4 regions of the Paenibacillus sp. BR2-3 genome follow, and region 2 is predicted to be linked to each of the others. Evidence: riboswitches for the same ligand, from Rfam matches in the RefSeq annotation. Region 2 holds a riboswitch; each other region holds the start of a gene.
The links. A riboswitch is a leader RNA that binds a small molecule or an ion and turns the genes downstream of it on or off. The one in region 2 is predicted to bind cyclic di-AMP.
Positions count from the first base shown of each region.

Region 1: it holds a riboswitch for cyclic di-AMP, as region 2 does, so the genes downstream of both, PaeBR_RS00140 (ubiquitin-like domain-containing protein) here and PaeBR_RS20970 (C40 family peptidase) in region 2, are expected to answer to the same signal.
Region 3: it holds a riboswitch for cyclic di-AMP, as region 2 does, so the genes downstream of both, PaeBR_RS13465 (APC family permease) here and PaeBR_RS20970 (C40 family peptidase) in region 2, are expected to answer to the same signal.
Region 4: it holds a riboswitch for cyclic di-AMP, as region 2 does, so the genes downstream of both, PaeBR_RS00485 (C40 family peptidase) here and PaeBR_RS20970 (C40 family peptidase) in region 2, are expected to answer to the same signal.

Region 1 covers NZ_CP126311.1:28,628-32,931, forward strand. Annotated here, with positions in the region: gene PaeBR_RS00135 (TatD family hydrolase) at 1-640, shown strand, start outside; cyclic di-AMP (ydaO/yuaA leader) riboswitch at 841-1,074, shown strand; gene PaeBR_RS00140 (ubiquitin-like domain-containing protein) at 1,364-2,515, shown strand; gene rnmV (ribonuclease M5) at 2,690-3,241, shown strand; gene rsmA (16S rRNA (adenine(1518)-N(6)/adenine(1519)-N(6))-dimethyltransferase RsmA) at 3,238-4,122, shown strand; gene yabG (sporulation peptidase YabG) at 4,193-4,304, shown strand, end outside.
Region 2 covers NZ_CP126311.1:4,353,048-4,357,351, reverse strand. Annotated here, with positions in the region: gene PaeBR_RS20985 (sensor histidine kinase) at 1-619, shown strand, start outside; gene PaeBR_RS20980 (hypothetical protein) at 616-816, shown strand; gene PaeBR_RS20975 (TVP38/TMEM64 family protein) at 863-1,450, shown strand; cyclic di-AMP (ydaO/yuaA leader) riboswitch at 1,512-1,643, shown strand; gene PaeBR_RS20970 (C40 family peptidase) at 1,648-2,112, shown strand; gene PaeBR_RS20965 (response regulator transcription factor) at 2,336-3,043, shown strand; gene PaeBR_RS20960 (sensor histidine kinase) at 3,040-4,304, shown strand, end outside.
Region 3 covers NZ_CP126311.1:2,809,588-2,813,891, reverse strand. Annotated here, with positions in the region: gene PaeBR_RS13465 (APC family permease) at 1-1,806, opposite strand, end outside; cyclic di-AMP (ydaO/yuaA leader) riboswitch at 1,934-2,091, opposite strand; gene PaeBR_RS13460 (disulfide oxidoreductase) at 2,287-2,754, opposite strand; gene PaeBR_RS13455 (DsbA family protein) at 2,751-3,467, opposite strand; gene PaeBR_RS13450 (ATP-binding protein) at 3,602-4,304, opposite strand, start outside.
Region 4 covers NZ_CP126311.1:98,523-102,826, forward strand. Annotated here, with positions in the region: gene PaeBR_RS00470 (4a-hydroxytetrahydrobiopterin dehydratase) at 1-93, shown strand, start outside; gene PaeBR_RS00475 (c-type cytochrome) at 183-539, opposite strand; gene PaeBR_RS00480 (GNAT family N-acetyltransferase) at 667-1,152, opposite strand; gene PaeBR_RS00485 (C40 family peptidase) at 1,344-1,838, opposite strand; cyclic di-AMP (ydaO/yuaA leader) riboswitch at 1,844-1,988, opposite strand; gene PaeBR_RS00490 (C40 family peptidase) at 2,358-2,786, opposite strand; cyclic di-AMP (ydaO/yuaA leader) riboswitch at 2,845-2,982, opposite strand; gene PaeBR_RS00495 (hypothetical protein) at 3,199-4,029, opposite strand; gene PaeBR_RS00500 (M1 family metallopeptidase) at 4,041-4,304, opposite strand, start outside.

The sequences.
Region 1 (4,304 bases), 680 kb from region 2:
TCCAACCACGATGAAGCTGGCCGAATCATATGATTATATTTATGCAGCTGTAGGCTGGCATCCGGTAGATGCCATTAACATGACAGAAAGCGATCTGGATTGGATTGCTTCGCTGTGCAGCCATGAGAAAGTGGTAGCCATTGGAGAAATTGGCCTCGACTATCACTGGGATACTTCACCAAAGGATGTACAACAGCGCGTGTTCCGCCAGCAGATCGGAATGGCCCGTGAACTTGGAATGCCTATTGCTATCCATAATCGTGATGCGCATGAGGATGTAGTCCGGATTTTGCGTGAAGAGAAAGCAAATGAAATCGGAGGCGTTATGCATTCTTTCTCGGGCAGCTGGGAAACTGCCAAAATGTGTTTGGATTTGGGCTTCCATCTGTCCTTCGGCGGACCCATAACCTTCAAGAATGCCAGAGTCCCGAAAGAGGTGCTTGCCCAGACCCCAATGGATCGTCTGCTGATCGAAACAGACTCTCCTTATTTAACCCCTCACCCTTTCCGGGGCAAGCGGAATGAGAGTGCACATGTGAAGCTTGTAGCAGAGGCCGCGGCGGAAATTAAAGGGATAACTTGGGAGAAAATGGCTGAAATTACGTATGCGAACGCACTGGAACGATTTGGGATTGTCTGAAAACGGGAGCAAAGTAGACGAAAAATAGAGTATAGGCGATATATTAAACTTTTTTAATGTAAAAACGGTCGATTATTACAATAATTTAATCATTTTTTTACGTAAACGTGCTTGAAATGGACTTTACAACATGCATCAAAACACGATATCATCTTTTCAGTGCAGTGAGCTGTTGATATTTGTAAACAGCCATTGATTCATGAATCGTCTCGCTGAGTCTCCGTATGGAGAACGGGGGAACCAATATTGTCCTGCCGCAGAGTATCACCGTACATAGAGTACATAAGAGAAGTGCCGCAGACTTTATTCGATTTCTTCACGTGGTCTTTGGGGTGAATTTAAGGGCAACCGCCATGAGCGGGTGACCTGAGATAGGGCGTCTCTCTTTCGCCCGAACCCGACAGCTAACCCCGTAAGCGCAAGTAAGAGAGGAAACCTCGTGCATAAACATTCTCGCGTATTCTGACATCCTGAGAAGCCACGAAAGAGTCCTCATCGAACTCTTTTTTAGGCTTCTTTTGTTTTGAATAAAGTGAATGTTTCCGACATACTGTTATATAACGGGTGTGGGAGAAGCTATGCCGGGCAGGCGATCCATGAGCAGGAGACGCAAAAGGAATTATAGGCGTGTCCTGTGACAATCTCAAATAGTTCTCGTCAGAACAGATTCAGTCAGCTTGTTATGCAAGTAGACGACGGGGCTATGTAAGGAGGATGGAGAGAATGGGCGTATTCCAACCAGAAGTATCCCATGATTCACAATCATCCAGCAGGTCTTACGCATTACGGTGGGAACAAGTGAATTTGCGCGTACTTTCACTTGCAGGCGTGATTTCAATCGCTATCGCGCTATTAATTCTGCTGTACGTACATGGTCAGAGCAGCAAACAAATTGTTTTAGTAATAGACGGGCAAGTCCAGGCGCTGGAAACCCGCGAATCGCTTCTAAGTGATGTGCTGGCGAAGGAACAAATTCCGCTGCAGCCGCAAGATGAATTATCTCTAGGTCTTAGTGATGAACTGCAGGACGGCGACCGTATCGTCATTAACCGTGCTAAGCAGTTTAGTCTTACTGCGGACGGAGAAACCAAGACACTGTATACCACCGAAAGCACCATTGGTCAGGCCATGAACAAGATAGGCATTGACCTAAAGGGCGATGATAAGATTTTCCCTTCGTTAGACACCACAGTAGCCGCTAATATGGAGATCAAGATTATCCGCATCAACAAGCAAACCGTAGAGCGGACGGAAAGTTTGCCTTTCCGGATCATCAAGACATCGGACCCCACCCTTACTAAGGGTACAGTAAAAATAACGCAGGCCGGCACGCCAGGTGTAATGATCCATCGTATCGAGAAGGTCTACCAAGACGGAAAACTTGCCTCTATGCGTTTAGTTGGCAAGGAAGTACAGACTGTAACCAAAGATAAAATTATTGCCGTGGGTACCAAACCGATTCCTAAGCCCGTTGTTGCTGTACAAATTTCCAAGAAATCCTCCAAATCAGTCCAAACGAATGCAAATAGCAATAACGTCGCAAGCAAAGCAGGCGTAGACTTCAACTATAAAAAAATAATTAAAAATGTTTCGATGACCGCTTATTCTTCGGAAGAGCCAGGCATTGGTACCCGTACCGCCTCCGGAACGCGCGTAACGGAAGGCCGGACAATTGCTGTTGACCCGGATGTTATTCCTATGGGATGGTGGGTATATATCGAGGGATTGGGCTTCCGCCGCGCTGAAGATACCGGTGGTGCCATCAATGGCAACAAAATCGACGTCTATTATGATTCCCTAAGCAATGCCCGTAATTTTGGCCGCAAATCGCGTACCGTGTATGTGATTGGACCCGTGAAGCCGGAATTAAACTAATTGGATTTTTTGCAAATTAACGTTCAATAAGCTATAGTGATGAGAGCAGAATAGGAACGTCAAGATTATCGCAGAGCTATCGCTCATCACTTATACATTCTTTAGCCAAAAAGAAGAGGGGCGAATCCTCTTCTTTTTGCGTTGTACTGAGCTATGCTGAAGGGAAGAATACTTATGATTAAGGAAATGATAGTCGTTGAAGGGAAAAGCGATACAGCCGCTGTCAAACGGGCAGTAGAGGCGGATACCATTGAGACGGGCGGCTCAGCAGTGAATAAAAGCGTGATATCTCAAATTGCGCTGGCTATGGAACGGCGGGGCGTCATTATTCTGACGGACCCGGATCATGCGGGAGAGCGGATACGAAAAATCGTCTCTGCTAAAGTACCGGGCTGCAAGCATGCTTTTATTCCCGAAAAGGATGCTACCCGCAAAGGAGATATCGGTGTAGAGAACGCTTCGCCGGAGGCGATCCGCCACGCGCTGGCACATGTCCACACCGCTTTTGAAGGATCTCAGCCTATTATAGGGATTGATGATCTTATGGCCGCAGGAATGCTGGTTCACGCCGAGGCTGCCGAAAGAAGAATGGCTTTGGGAAATTTGCTTGGAATCGGATATTGCAACGGCAAACAGCTGTATAAACGGCTGGCGATGTTTGGCATTACGCGGGAGGAATTTGCCCAGGCTCTCGACCAAATAGAACAAGGAGGCCTCACTTCATGAACGGCAGAGAGGACATATCATCCCCGAAAAGAACGAAGGAAATCATCCAGCGCTACAATTTTTCATTCAAAAAGAGTCTGGGTCAAAATTTCTTGATTGATCAAAATATTCTGGACAAAATAGTAGACGCCGCAGGATTGGACAGCCGTGCAGGAGCACTGGAAATTGGCCCGGGAATTGGAGCTCTGACCGAGCGTCTGGCCCAGACTGCCGGAGCAGTTACCGCTGTGGAGATCGACCGGCGCCTGATCCCGATATTGCGGGATGTGTTGTCACCCTATCCCCATGTTAAGGTACGCAATGATGACGTGTTAAAGGTGGACTTGCAGGAGCTGTTCGCTAAGGATTTTGCAGCCGTGGACAGAGTTAGTGTAGTGGCTAACCTCCCTTATTATGTGACGACACCTATTCTTATGAAACTGCTGGAGGAGAAGCTGCCCCTCGCGAACATTGTCGTGATGATTCAGAAGGAGGTCGCTGAACGGATGGCGGCATCACCGGGCGGGAAGGAATACGGAAGTCTAAGCATCGCTGTGCAATACTACAGTGAGCCGGAGCTGGTCTGTAAGGTGCCGAAGACGGTTTTTATTCCTCAGCCTAATGTAGAATCGGCAGTAATCCGCCTCAAGGTTAGGGAACACCCTCCAGTGGAGGTTGCCGATGAGAAGCACTTCTTTGAGGTGGTGCAGGCATCTTTCGTCCAGCGCCGCAAGACGATTGCCAATAACCTCAAGGCACGTTACTTCCCGCAGGAGGGACGGGAGCGCCTGGAGTCATTGCTTTCGGAAGCCGGTATAGAACCGACACGCCGCGGTGAAACGCTTAGTATTGCAGAATATGCCCGTCTGAGTGAGGTACTGCTTGCTGCGGGAATTGCTTAGGCTAAAAACATGCAGGAAGATGAACCAACCATGACTTTTACCCATACGATGGGGTAGAGGTGATGTTCTGATGAATTTGGGTGACTTGGTCGTTCGTAAATCTTATGGCGGTGATGTGACTTTTCGCGTGGAGCATATGGTGCAGAATAAGGCCGTCATCAAGGGGACTGAGTTCCGTCTGC
Region 2 (4,304 bases):
TAAGGATCAGTTATATGAGACCGAAGAAGAGAAGGATCGTTACCTGGACATTATCTATCAGGAAGCAGTGCGGCTTCAGCATTTGGTCGATGATTTATTTGATCTGGCTAAAATGGAAGAGGGGAGAATTTCTCTTGTACCCGATTGGATCGATTTGTCTGAACTGGTTGAGCAGGCGGTCATGAAGGTTGAATTGAAAGCAAAGGAGAAAAGCCTAAAGCTGAATTTCCATCCATCCGGAACAGCTTCATTGGTTCAGGCAGACGGGAAACGAGTGGAACAGATTGTATTAAATCTGCTGGAGAATGCTATTCGATATACCGAGCGCGGAGGCATTGATGTATATTTAAGGTTTGAATCTGTTTCAGTAACCTTGATTGTAGAAGATACCGGGATTGGTATTCCTGCAGATGAACTTCCGTTTATTTTTGAACGGTTTTATAGAGTAGAAAAGTCCCGTTCCCGTCAATATGGAGGTACTGGACTGGGATTGTCTATTGTGAAGAAGCTGGTGGAGTTACATAATGGATATATACAAGTCTCCAGTACAATAGGGGCAGGTACCCGATTTGAAATCCACTTTGTCCTGCAGCCGGAAACAGGGGAGGAAAGCACATGAAAAAAATTGAATGGCTAATTGCTATTCTCTTTATGGGAATGGGGTTAATGTGCATGACCATATCGGCAATCTCTTTCCGAAGCGATTCCCTTCTTTATTTTGGCGGGTATGTCAAAACATTTTTATTGTGTACCGCACTACTTGTCTTATTTATATTTTTGCTGGTGAAATGGTTTCATTTAGGGAAAAAACGTTAATAAAAAAAGACTTCGGAGTTGATTTCCAGGTCCTAAAGGGAAAGGGATGACCTTGCAAATATTGGCGATACAATCTGATTATCTTGCGCAATGGTTAAGTGCATGGGGAACCTGGGCAATCATAATTAGCATTATCTTGAATATTCTCATTAGCGTGATAGGGATAATTCCCTCAGTTGCTTTAACCACCGTAAATATTGTGGTCTTTGGTCTGGTTCCCGGTTTTATGATCTCTTGGGCCGGTGAGGTATCAGGGGCAATGGTTTCCTATATTCTCTACCGGATTGGTGCACTAAAGCTTAATGATAGAATCCGTTATAGTAAAAAAATAGAGTGGATGGCCAGGATTAAATCGATGAGTCCTAAACGCCAATTTATTGCGGTGCTTTTGGCCCGGTTAACACCGTTTATTCCATCGTCCTTGGTTACCCTGATTAGTGTGCTATCGGAAGTAAGTTTCTCAAATTATATGCTGGCTTCGGTAATAGGCAAGCTTCCCTCTTTATCGATCGAGGCCCTAATTGGATATGGATATGTATCTATAATCGATGGAAGGCTTAAATTAATGATTTCACTTTTGTTTCTTCTGTTACTATTAATCCTTATATATTCGCGACAGAAGGACATTAAATAAGTTGCCTATTAACAGTTGACAGGTTCAACTTACTATATTACATTATTAATAGTTACAAAATATTAACCAACTGCCGAATTTCGATTTGAAAACGGGGGAACCACTTCGGGTGAATTATTCTTGTAAGCAAGAGAATATAGGGAACCTTTAACCGAACCCTCAGCTAACTCCGTAGGCATTGAAGGGAGAACAAGTTTCTGAAGAAAGTCATTATATCTCTACTGGGAGCCGCTGTTTTATTTACGTCTACAGCACCCAGTACATTCGCAAGTGAGGTCAAGCTTGATAGTGTAGTAAACCAAGTAATAGGAACACCTTACCTTTACGGAGGAACTACCACGTCAGGGTTCGATTGCTCAGGATTTATCTTGTATGTACTGAAAAAGTTTAATGTAGACGACCTTCCGCGTACTTCCCAATCCCAAGCCAAGGTCGGAACGCCGGTCGCCAAAGAAAATCTGCGTCCAGGTGATTTGGTGTTTTTTAATACCTTCGGTAAAGGGATTTCTCATGCAGGAATCTACATAGGTGATGATCAATTTGCGCACTCTTCCAGCAAGGGTGTAAGAGTAAGTAGTTTGTCGGAGTCTTATTACCAAGATCGTTATGTTACGGCTCGTCGTGTGGTGGATCAGAAGAGTTATCTTCAAATGGAAAAATAGAGAAATAAAAAAGGACAAGCTCGTGATTACTCACGAACTTGTCCTTTTTTAGTGCATTCGGTTCTGCTTTAATTACTTATTGACTGATGAAACAAAAAAATGGTACGGCAGTAGTCGCAAGGTTCCGGTATGGGAATGATGTAAATACGTTTACATCTTTATTATTTTAACGCATTATTATAAGAAAAACTGAAAAATTAAAATAACGAAGAAGGTGGGCAACCTGTCGAAGCTCCAGGTGTTAATTGTCGATGACGAATGGAATATGAGGAACTTGCTGCGGATTTATTTAATGAAAGAAGGATTTATGGTTAAGGAAGCCGCGACGGGCCGCGAGGCATTATCCATGATCAAAAAGAATGCCTTTGATATTATCCTGCTTGATGTGATGATGCCTGATATGGATGGCTGGCAAGTATGCAAGGTGGTCAGAGAGACAGATTCGGTCCCCATTCTGATGCTCACTGCACGTTCTGAAACAAAGGATAAAGTTCATGGGCTCGGGATGGGTGCGGATGATTATTTGACCAAGCCTTTTGACACGGAAGAGCTGCTCGCGAGAATATACTCTTTACTTCGGAGATCAACGATTAATCAGATCTCTGAGCCTCAGGTATGGGTGATGGAATTTCCGCAGCTAACCATACTCCCGGATGCCCGGGAGGTTCGTGTTCAAGAGGTTGGGGTCGAATTAACCCAAAAGGAGTTCGATCTACTTGCTGCATTAGCCCAGAGCAGGCAGCGTGTCTTTAGCAGGGAGGAGCTGGTGGAAAGGCTGTGGGGGTATGATTACGAGGGCGAGACTCGGGTTGTAGACACCCATATCAAAAATATGCGTGAAAAATTGCAAAAGGCGGGCATGAGTTATAATCCGATTCAAACTGTGTGGGGAGTAGGCTATAAATTTCATGTTCCGGGAGATAAAGAATGAGAAATAACCGGATCGGCTTTAAGCTTGGCCTTGTGATCATCACTGTATTTCTGATCGTTTTATTATTCCTCGGCTTTGCAATTGACAGAATGTTTACTAATTTTTACTCAGCAGAAATGCAGAGAGAAAACGAGGAGATTACCTCCCACTTCGCGGTTATGGCCAATGCCGATGATACTACATCCGAGCAAACCATGAAGACATTTGCCGAGTTTTCGGGTGTCAGTATTTTTAATATTTTAAAAAATGGGGAAGTCATCCTGCATTCAGGAATACATGATTCAGCGGACCGATCCTTTATTAGGGCTTCCGACATCGATAAGATTTTCTCCGGGGAGAAGATAAATCTACAGTATGAGGATACTGCGGGACATCGTTATATGGTGTCGGGCCAACCGATATCCAGCGGAGGAGTAATTAACTCGGCTTTATACGTCATGTCCTCTACGGAACAAATGGAACAATCGCTATCAGGCGTGCGGAACTTATTGCTCCTCTCGGGGATGGGTGCATTTTTACTGGCCCTGGGCATAACCTGGATTATCGCTCAAATTCTATCCCGTCCGCTATTGCAAATGCAAAGTGCGACCCGTAAAATTGCCCAGGGTGAGCTGGAAACCCGATTGGAAATCAGAAGTAAGGATGAAATAGGCACTTTAGCGGAGGCAATCAATGATTTAGCGGTGGATCTGCAGCGCTACCGGGATACCCGCCAGGAATTCTTTTCAAATATATCCCATGAGCTGCGGACACCCATAACTTATCTGGAAGGATACTCCAAGGTGGTTAAGGAGCAGTTGTATGAAACTGAAGAAGAGAAGGACAGGTATCTGGACATTATCTATCAGGAAGCAGTAAGACTTCAGCATTTAGTAGATGATTTGTTCGATCTGGCAAAGATGGAAGAGGGAAGAATCTCACTTGTGCCGGAATGGATCGATTTGTCCGAACTCATTGAACAGGCTGTCCGAAAGGTCGAATTGAAGGCGAGGAACAAAAGTCTGGGGCTGAATATCAATCAATCAGGAACAGCTATAATGGTTCGTGCCGATGGCAAACGTATGGAACAAATCGTACTAAACCTGCTGGAGAATGCCATTCGTTATACAGAGCAGGGAAGCATAGATGTTTATTTGATATATGGCTCTGACTCCATCACTATTATAGTGGAGGATACCGGGGTTGGTATTCCTGCAGATGAACTGCCCTATATCTTTGAACGGTTTTATAGAGTCGAAAAGTCCCGTTCCCGTCAGTATGG
Region 3 (4,304 bases), 1.5 Mb from region 2:
GTGATAAGGAACCGTTGCAACAACGATATCCTTTTGATTCATTAAATAAGTGCGAATTAATATGCTGGTCTGATTATGCAGAATTGCCTGCCACCAATGCTTCGTAATAAACTGGGGAATCAGAATTGTAATATGATCCGTGGCAGCAGTCTTCCATTCAACTGTATCAATGAATTTAACCAATGGCCGCATAATACTGCGGTACCTCGAACGCAGCACAATCAGACGAACGCCGGGATTCCATTCTTCCCATTTGTGCTCCATTTTCTGAATTTCCTCTTCATCAAAACCGACATAGACGGCAACTACATTGTCAGTAAGTGATTTCGCGTAGCTTAAAGAATGGAGAACGGCACGCGTCACACCGGACACCGGAACGACAACCGTACTGCCTTTGATCACCGGCTTCTCAATATCCATCTGGATACGAAGCTGATCCGCAGTGTTCATATAATGTTGATAAATACGGAAGAATACGAACATTACAAGCGGCAGGAAAATGAACGCCATCCATACACTGGAGAACTTGGTGATAACAAAAATCAGGGTAATGGTCAGGGTGGTCAGCATCCCCACTGTATTTACAGCAAACTTGCTTTGCCAGCCTTTCGGTCTCAATCGGTACCAGCGGACCATCATCCCAAGCTGTGACAGCGTGAATGGAATAAATACGCCGACTGCGTAGAGCGGAATCAGACCCTCTGTATTCCCGTGAAAAGCAGCTACAAGCAATGCCGACATCACGCCGAGAAAAATAATCCCGTTAGAAAATCCTAGGCGGTCGCCGCGGACCATAAATGCATGCGGCATATATTTGTCTTTGGCCAGCATGCAAGCGAGCAGCGGGAATGCAGAGTAGGCCGTATTCGCAGCCAGGAACAAGATGACCGCCGTAATCCCTTGAATGAAGTAATACAGACCTCCGCGCCCAAAAGTAGATTCAGCAATCTGAGAGATGACCGTTGCTTTTTCATCAGGCATAATCCCGTACCAGTAAGCGAGGAGCGTAATTCCGGTAAACATACTCCCGAGGATCACCCCCATTAATACCAGGGTCTTTGCGGCATTTCTCTCCGCTGGAGCTTTGAAATTGGGAATGGCGTTTGACACAGCTTCTACACCTGTCAGTGCCGAGCAACCGGAACTAAACGCCTTAAGTAAAAGAAACAAACTGACGTTAGATACTACAGCGCCGAATTCAGGGATATTGGCATGCACACCGCCCGTAGCATATTTGATAACTCCGGCGATGATGAGGACAAAGATGGATACGACAAACAGATATACCGGTATCGCAATGAATGAGGCCGACTCTGTAACACCGCGAAGATTAAGTATAGTTAAAATAATAATTACTGTGATTGCAATCAGCACTGTATAATTATGAAGACTTGGAAAAGCAGACGTTATCGCATCCGTTCCAGCCGAAGCACTAACTGCTACGGTCAGGATGTAATCCACCAGCAAGGAACCACCAGCCAGCAAACCTGTGGGAATACCCAGATTCTTCTTTGCTACGATATAAGCTCCTCCACCTTGCGGATAAGCATAGATCGTCTGGCGATAAGATAAAATAAGAATGGCCAGCAAACCCAATACAGCGATTGCAATCGGCAAAGAGTACCAAATGGCCGTGAAGCCGGCAGCCACCAGCACGATCAGAATTTGTTCCGTTCCGTAGGCCACAGACGAAAGCGCGTCTGAAGACAGAACCGCGAGTGCTTTCACCTTGGATAACTTTTCATGATCGAGTTCGTTCGACTTCATGGGACGTCCGATCAAAAGTCTTTTTACTTTGCTAACCATTATTAGAACAGTTCCTCTCTTTGGTGAGTTGAAACGGAAATTCCGCGCGCCGTTTTCAATAGTGGATTTTCAAAAATGCAGGCACAAAAATAAGCATACGGACATGATCCGCATGCTTATGGCATGGTCATTATCCCACTTTTGCTTACGAGGTTAGCTGGCGGATTCGGACTGTGGAAGCCCTACGGACCCGGTATGATCCCGGTGCCGATTCACCCCTTTTGACCCTTAGGGTCAAGTTTGGTTCCCCCGTTTTTCCTACGGAAAATTCAGCGCATATTCAACTTCTCACAAGGTCTAATATTAGTCTACATAGCGATTACAGTAAAGCGTTGAAAAAAATGAAAAAAGAATGAAAAAAAGACCAATTCCCGCAAATTGATGATCGGGCAGGTTCCTTTCTTTCATTCTCTTCAATTATCCCTTTGCCCCGTGTTTTTATAACGTTTTGCCTGAATTTCGTAACAGTTTCAGAACAAATTATGAATGCCCGTCATGTTCAAGTTCTTCCTCATTCTTTTCCTCCCCGCGGTCACGTCCGGTCCACAGCAAAATGGATATCAGAGTAAACGCGGTCAGTGCCAGCAGCGGGATGGTAATAAAGCCAAAATAATTCAGGTAATCCTTGTTGCAGGGAACGCCAATCGTACAGGGCAGCACCTTACTTAGAGCAGGGATCTTCTGTTCCGCATAGTGATACACGGAGATACTCCCGCCAATCAGGCTGAGCGGCAGCACATAAGGGATAATGCTTTTGTCATTTCGATATGTGGCGATTCCTAGCAGAATCAACTGCGGATACATAAAAATGCGCTGGAACCAGCACAGCTTGCAAGGCTCGTACTTGAGCACCTCACTTAAATACAGGCTTCCGGCAACGGCGATCACTGAAACAATCCATGCCAGATACAGACAGTGGCGGCGGCAAAAGGATGAGAACCTGCTCATTGGCTTTCTGCTGCTTTGGCAGCTGTATCTATTTCTTGGGAGATCGCTTCAAAATTAAAAGGTTCATTGATCTTCAATCCGTTAACAAACACAGTAGGCGTTTGTGAAACGTTATTATCATTAGCCAGAGTATTGTCGCGCTTCAATTCATCCGCATACGTCTGATTTTGGATATCCTTGCGCAAGAGGTCATAATCTATGGACAGTTTCTCCTGCTCTGCCAAGTTTACGAGAAAATCCTCCGTTGCCCACTCTTCCTCTTCATTTCCTTGGTTGGCATAGAGTGCGTCATAGAACTTCCAAAATTCATCATTATTCTGGTGGTACACAGATAAAGCCGCAAGCGAAGCCGTCTCGGAATCCGGACCAATAAAGGTCATATTCACGAAATAAAAAGCTGCTATGCCCTGATCAACATAGTTCTGAACGATTTGCGGCTTGATCACTCCAGTGAACTGCGCGCATGCAGGACATTTGAAATCCCCGAATTCTACAATTTTGACCGGAGCGTCCTCTTTACCTAACCTTGGGAAATCGCTGTAAGTAAATTCTACTTTTCTGTTGGAGCTGCCGCTTGACCCGCTGTCTTTAGAAGCTAAAATAAATAATGCCGCAAAAACAATAACTACTAAAGCTACAGTAACAATAAGAAGCACCCTGCTCTTTTTCTTCTGTCGTTCCTGCTCTGCTCGTCGCTTCTCCTGTTTACTCATTGTCGGAAACGCTGTGCTGTTTTTTTTAGTTTTGCTCAAGGGGCGTTCCTTTCTGTCCGGTAGCGACTGGGCATAGTAAATGTAGTGTAATAATTAAAAATTATATAATTAAAGAACTCTCCTTGGCAAAAGGATTACTTGAGTCTTCCAATGCTTACCTTATTCTCCGCTTTATTGATCGGGGCCGGATGTGCCGACTTTGGGGCCTGTAAAGGGATCCGGAACGCAAACTCTGCCCCGCCTCCCTTTGCCGCTGCCGCCCATATCTCGCCATTCATCAGATCAACCAGCTTCTTGCAGATCGACAGCCCCAGCCCCATGCCGGAAAATTTACGGTTATGGGCAGCGTCGAGCTGGGTAAACGGCTGGAACAATAAACCGAGCTTGTCTGGATCCACTCCTATCCCGGTATCACTCACCTTAAACTGCAGACTTATGGTTTCTCCTTCAGTACAGCAGGATTCAAGGATTAGACTCACTTTGCCGGAAGGAGTAAACTTCACTGCATTGCCGATTAAGTTCACCAATATCTGCCGGATACGTGCTGCATCACCAATCAGCAGATCCGGGATAGCATCGCTCACAGACAACTCCAAACGCAAATTTTTATTACGTATAATAACCTCGAACAGGTCCATGCATTCTTGCAGCAGCAAAGACAGCCGAAAAGGGGCCGTTTGCAGCTGTACGGCATCGGCTTCCATTCTCGATAACTCCAAAACATCGTCAATGACCTTGAGCAGCGCCTGACTGCTCTTAGCCTGCAGTTTCAACAGCTCCAGCAGCTCCGGATCATTCAATTCATCCGCCAGCAGCTCATTAATGCCTAGAATCCCG
Region 4 (4,304 bases), 750 kb from region 2:
CTGCGGCTCATAACCCGTGAAGAGGGTGGCATCACTGCTCTTGATGTCCGGGAAGCCCATGAATTTAACGAAGCCTTCGAGAAGGCCCGTTAATTACAGCAGCCTCTTAAGTTTGCTGCAATATTAAATACGCCTGTTCGGCAGGGAAGTATCCTCCGTACAGGCGTATTTGATTTGAAAATCTACTTCTTCTCGGATAGCCACATCGCAACGTTCGCAATCTCTTCCGGTGCCAGCTTATCCTTGAAGGAAGGCATTTGGCCCCGGCCTTTGGTTACAATGCTGAAGATTCCCTCGGCATCATTCCCGCTGCCTTCATTCTGCAGGCTCGGTCCGATTCCGCCCTGTAGCTGATCGCCATGGCAGGTGATACAGTTAGCCTTCACTGTCGCCTCTGCCTTTGCTGTGTCCAACTGAACTACGGGCAAGGTCGGATTGTTCTGCTCCGCAACCTGTTCTTTGCCCGGAAGAGTGAACATCAGTATTACAGCAAAGGCGCAGGCGGCAAAAAACAAACCGCTCATGATCCATTTTTGCATCCCCATTCGTCCCTTCTATGTAAGCTACTCCCTACATTATAACGGAAGGTGAAGCGATATCATAGCACTTGTGGCAAAAAAATGAACGAATATATTGCCATAACTTCAAAAAAACGAAATGGAGGTATTATTTATCATAGACCATGCAATAAAAAGGTTTCTCGCCGGTTGGGGTTCGACGCTCATACGTATCCGTAATGGTAAAGCCGCATTTGCGGTAGGTTCGAATAGCCCTCTGGTTCCAGGTGAGTACCTCCAGGTCTATCTCGCGTTCAGGATACCGTTCAAGTGCGACCTTAACGATAGCATCCACAAACAATTTTCCCAATCCTTGCCCGCATAAATCGGGACTCATGCCGATGCCTAGCCTAACAACACCTTCCATAGGGAAAAGCTGGGCAAAGCCGCACAGGATCTCCTGGTCATTTACAACGGATACGTATTGCTGACTGCGCAGTTCCGGGTCGCCGAACTCAATGCCAAGAGCCTGCATTTGCTCCCAGGGCTGCCATCCGTAAATATGATAAGGGGGTTCATAATTCCACTGGCATATGTCTTCAGCGTGTTTAATTTCCATCGGAACCACATGGAAGGTTACTGGGGAACTGATCATAAGGTCAGAGACCTCCTTTCGGGGGAAGTAATCTATACCTAATTATATACAAAAAGAGCCATAATCGACTCAAAAACTTTAGGTTAAGTGTTTTGCAGACCGTGAGAAGGGTAAGAATAAGTAAACACAAAAAAATAAGCCCCCTCCAGGATTTCGGCAAAAATCATGGAAGAGAGCCTATTTGAAATTACTTACTGCACATCGTCATTGTCTTGGGAATCCGTAGCAACAGTCTGATAAGCAGTTTTGCTCATGATTCGTTTAGCGCCAACGTAGCGGTTGACGTAGTAGCTTTCGCTCAGCGTGCTGATGGTTACACCACGTGAGGATGAAGCATGTGCAAATTTACCGTCGCCGACATAAATGCCGACATGGGAAACGCCTTTTCCGTTTGTGTTGAAGAATACGAGATCTCCGGCTCTCAGTTCACTTTGTGAAACTGCAGTGCCCATTTGGTATTGGGAACCGGATTGATGCGGCAAATCAATCCCGATCTTGTCGAACACGTACAGGGTAAATCCTGAGCAATCAAAGCCGCTAGTCGAGACACCGCCGGCAACATACTTGGATCCGATAGTTTTATCGATGACTTGGTCCATCTTGGATTCAGCGAAAGCGCTTCCCGCTCCGATTGCGGTAAAAATAATAGAAAAACTGAGTGCTGCGGCTGCTAACTTCTTTTTCAAAAGTGTGAACCCCTTCCAAATGCCTACGAGGTTAGCTTAAGGGTTCGGTTGAAGGTCCCCTATGACCCCTCTTGATATAGGAGGTCAATTCACCCAAAGTGGTTCCCCCGTTTTCCTTGTTTGATTAAGGAAACTCGGCACATATTGTTATTCGGATTATCTTAGCAAGAAATACATGACAAAACGTTCGTAAAAGACAGACAATAATTACAAAAATGTTACTATAAACTTACTGCGACCATTGTAACAAACGGAGCTGAAATTGGCAATCAGCTATAACATATCTAATGTGAAAATATTGGGTATTTAAGGGCCTGGAACCGCTTGAAATCCTGAAATAGAGCTAAAAAGTAAGTTTATTGAAATATTTTTCATTATTTATCCAAAAGGTGTTTCAGCGCAGACCAAAAGGTGTATAAGGTAGAATAAGGGAATAAAAAGGAAAAACCCGGAAATGATTACGGCAATAATCAGGCTCCGGGCAATATCGAGTTTTAGGAGTAAGTTGTGAGGGGAGAATCAATCATAGGCAACAGCTTTGTACGCTGTTGTGCTCATTACTCTTTTAGCGCCAATGTAGCTATTGGCCCAGTAGGACTGGCTCAGCGAACTGATGTTTACACCACGCGAGGAAGAAGATTGTGCAAATTTTCCGTTGCCAACATAAATGCCGACATGAGATATACCGCTGCCAAATGTGTTAAAGAACAAGAGGTCACCGGAACGCAAATTACTGCGCGATACGGAGGTTCCTGCTTTGTATTGGGCTTGGGAGGTACGTGGCAAAGTTAGGCCCATTTTGGTGAACACGTATTTAGTAAACCCGGAACAGTCAAAGCCAGCGGTGCTCGTGCCCCCGAATTTGTACGAAGTTCCCAATGTTTTTGCAATAACGGTGTCCATTTTGGAGTTAGCGAAAGCGCTCCCGCTTCCCAAAGTGAATGCCATCACAAGCCCTAACGCGGCTACCGTGCACTTTTTCTTGAAGGTGTGACTTTTCAAAAGATGTAATTCCTCCTAATGCCTGCGAGGTTAGCTTAAGGGTTCGGTGGAAGGCCCCCTATGATCCCTCTCTTACGAGATCAATTCACCCAAAATATGGTTCCCCCGCTTCCCGGTGCCTGGAATTTGGCGTGTTGTGCACCGAACAAGCGACATAACAACAGTTACAGAAAGTTCAATTCGCATTCAAAAATTACGAAATTATTTAAAAGATTACAAACTTGTTACTATCATCACAGGCATCATTGTATCAAAGCCTTTTCCGTTTTGCAAATATTATTAGGATTTGTAACGAAAAAAGAGTCTCAGTTCCTAGTTTCGGGAACGGGGACTCTTTAGCTATGACTAATGACCTGCTTTATTTCAAGGAGGCTTTGCTGTGCCAAAGGTGGTATTGGGCTGCCACGCCCCACATTTTGAAGAATGTAGAAGGGAGTGGTGAAACCTGCCTCACAAGGAGAGCGGGTAGTCCGGGGCTTAGAAGACCGGTCAATCCGCACACCAGAAGTACGATAAAACCACCTGCCCCAAGCATAACCGAAACCGCTGCAGCTGGAAGGAAATACCGCAGGCAGATCAGAAGCGAGGAGAACATTCCGGTACCCCTGGTATAACCAAACTGCATATATAACAGGCATAAACGGATGATGAAGATGTAAACAAGCCATGCAAGGAGATAAGGACTGATCTGCCATAGCAGCGTATAATTCAGATAAGAGGACAGGAGCAGCTTGTATATTACAGGAGCAATCCAATAGAGGGGCACCAGTGCCAGCAGCCATTCAACCAGACTGAAGATCAAGACCGGCAGCCCATATTGCCTCATCCCCGGAAAAAAGAAGAGGCCTCGTTCTCCAATGCTTTCCTTATGCAGCTCATGAATCAGTCCAGCCCGGATGAAAGGCGACAGCACAAGCCTTAAAACGCTCATGGCCAGCAGCATCCACAGCCAGCGCTGTACATTAGAATCCCCCGTCAGGCTGAACTGACCCTCGATATAGTACAGCAGTCTGCCCATTCCGCTCCCGCCGGCCTGTTCATTGGGATACCGCAGCAGAATCGGTATGATTGCATCCCGCACGAATCCATACATAAAATAGCCCCAAAGCAGCCGGTATATGAATAGCAGCACCAGAATATAAATCTGCTCTTTCATGCTCTGTAAGCCGCGGGTTATCGAAATTCTCAAGATCATTCACCTCACCAGGACAGAGTTGCAAGCACAGTTTCAATTAGCTTCGTTACACTGAGGGTCCAACGGGAGACGGTATCCTGCTTCAGCTCCGCCAGTCTAAAGTTGTTAATATGCTTATTCTCCAGCAAAACAGAGTGCTTCGGATCAATTTCCGCCGATAGGAGCGGGGCGCTGTAGAGCATCTGGAACGTAGCGGCACCCTGCCCGTTCCAAATACGCTGAACCGTCTGACCGTCAGTAAATGTAAACTTAAGGCTGACATCTGGATA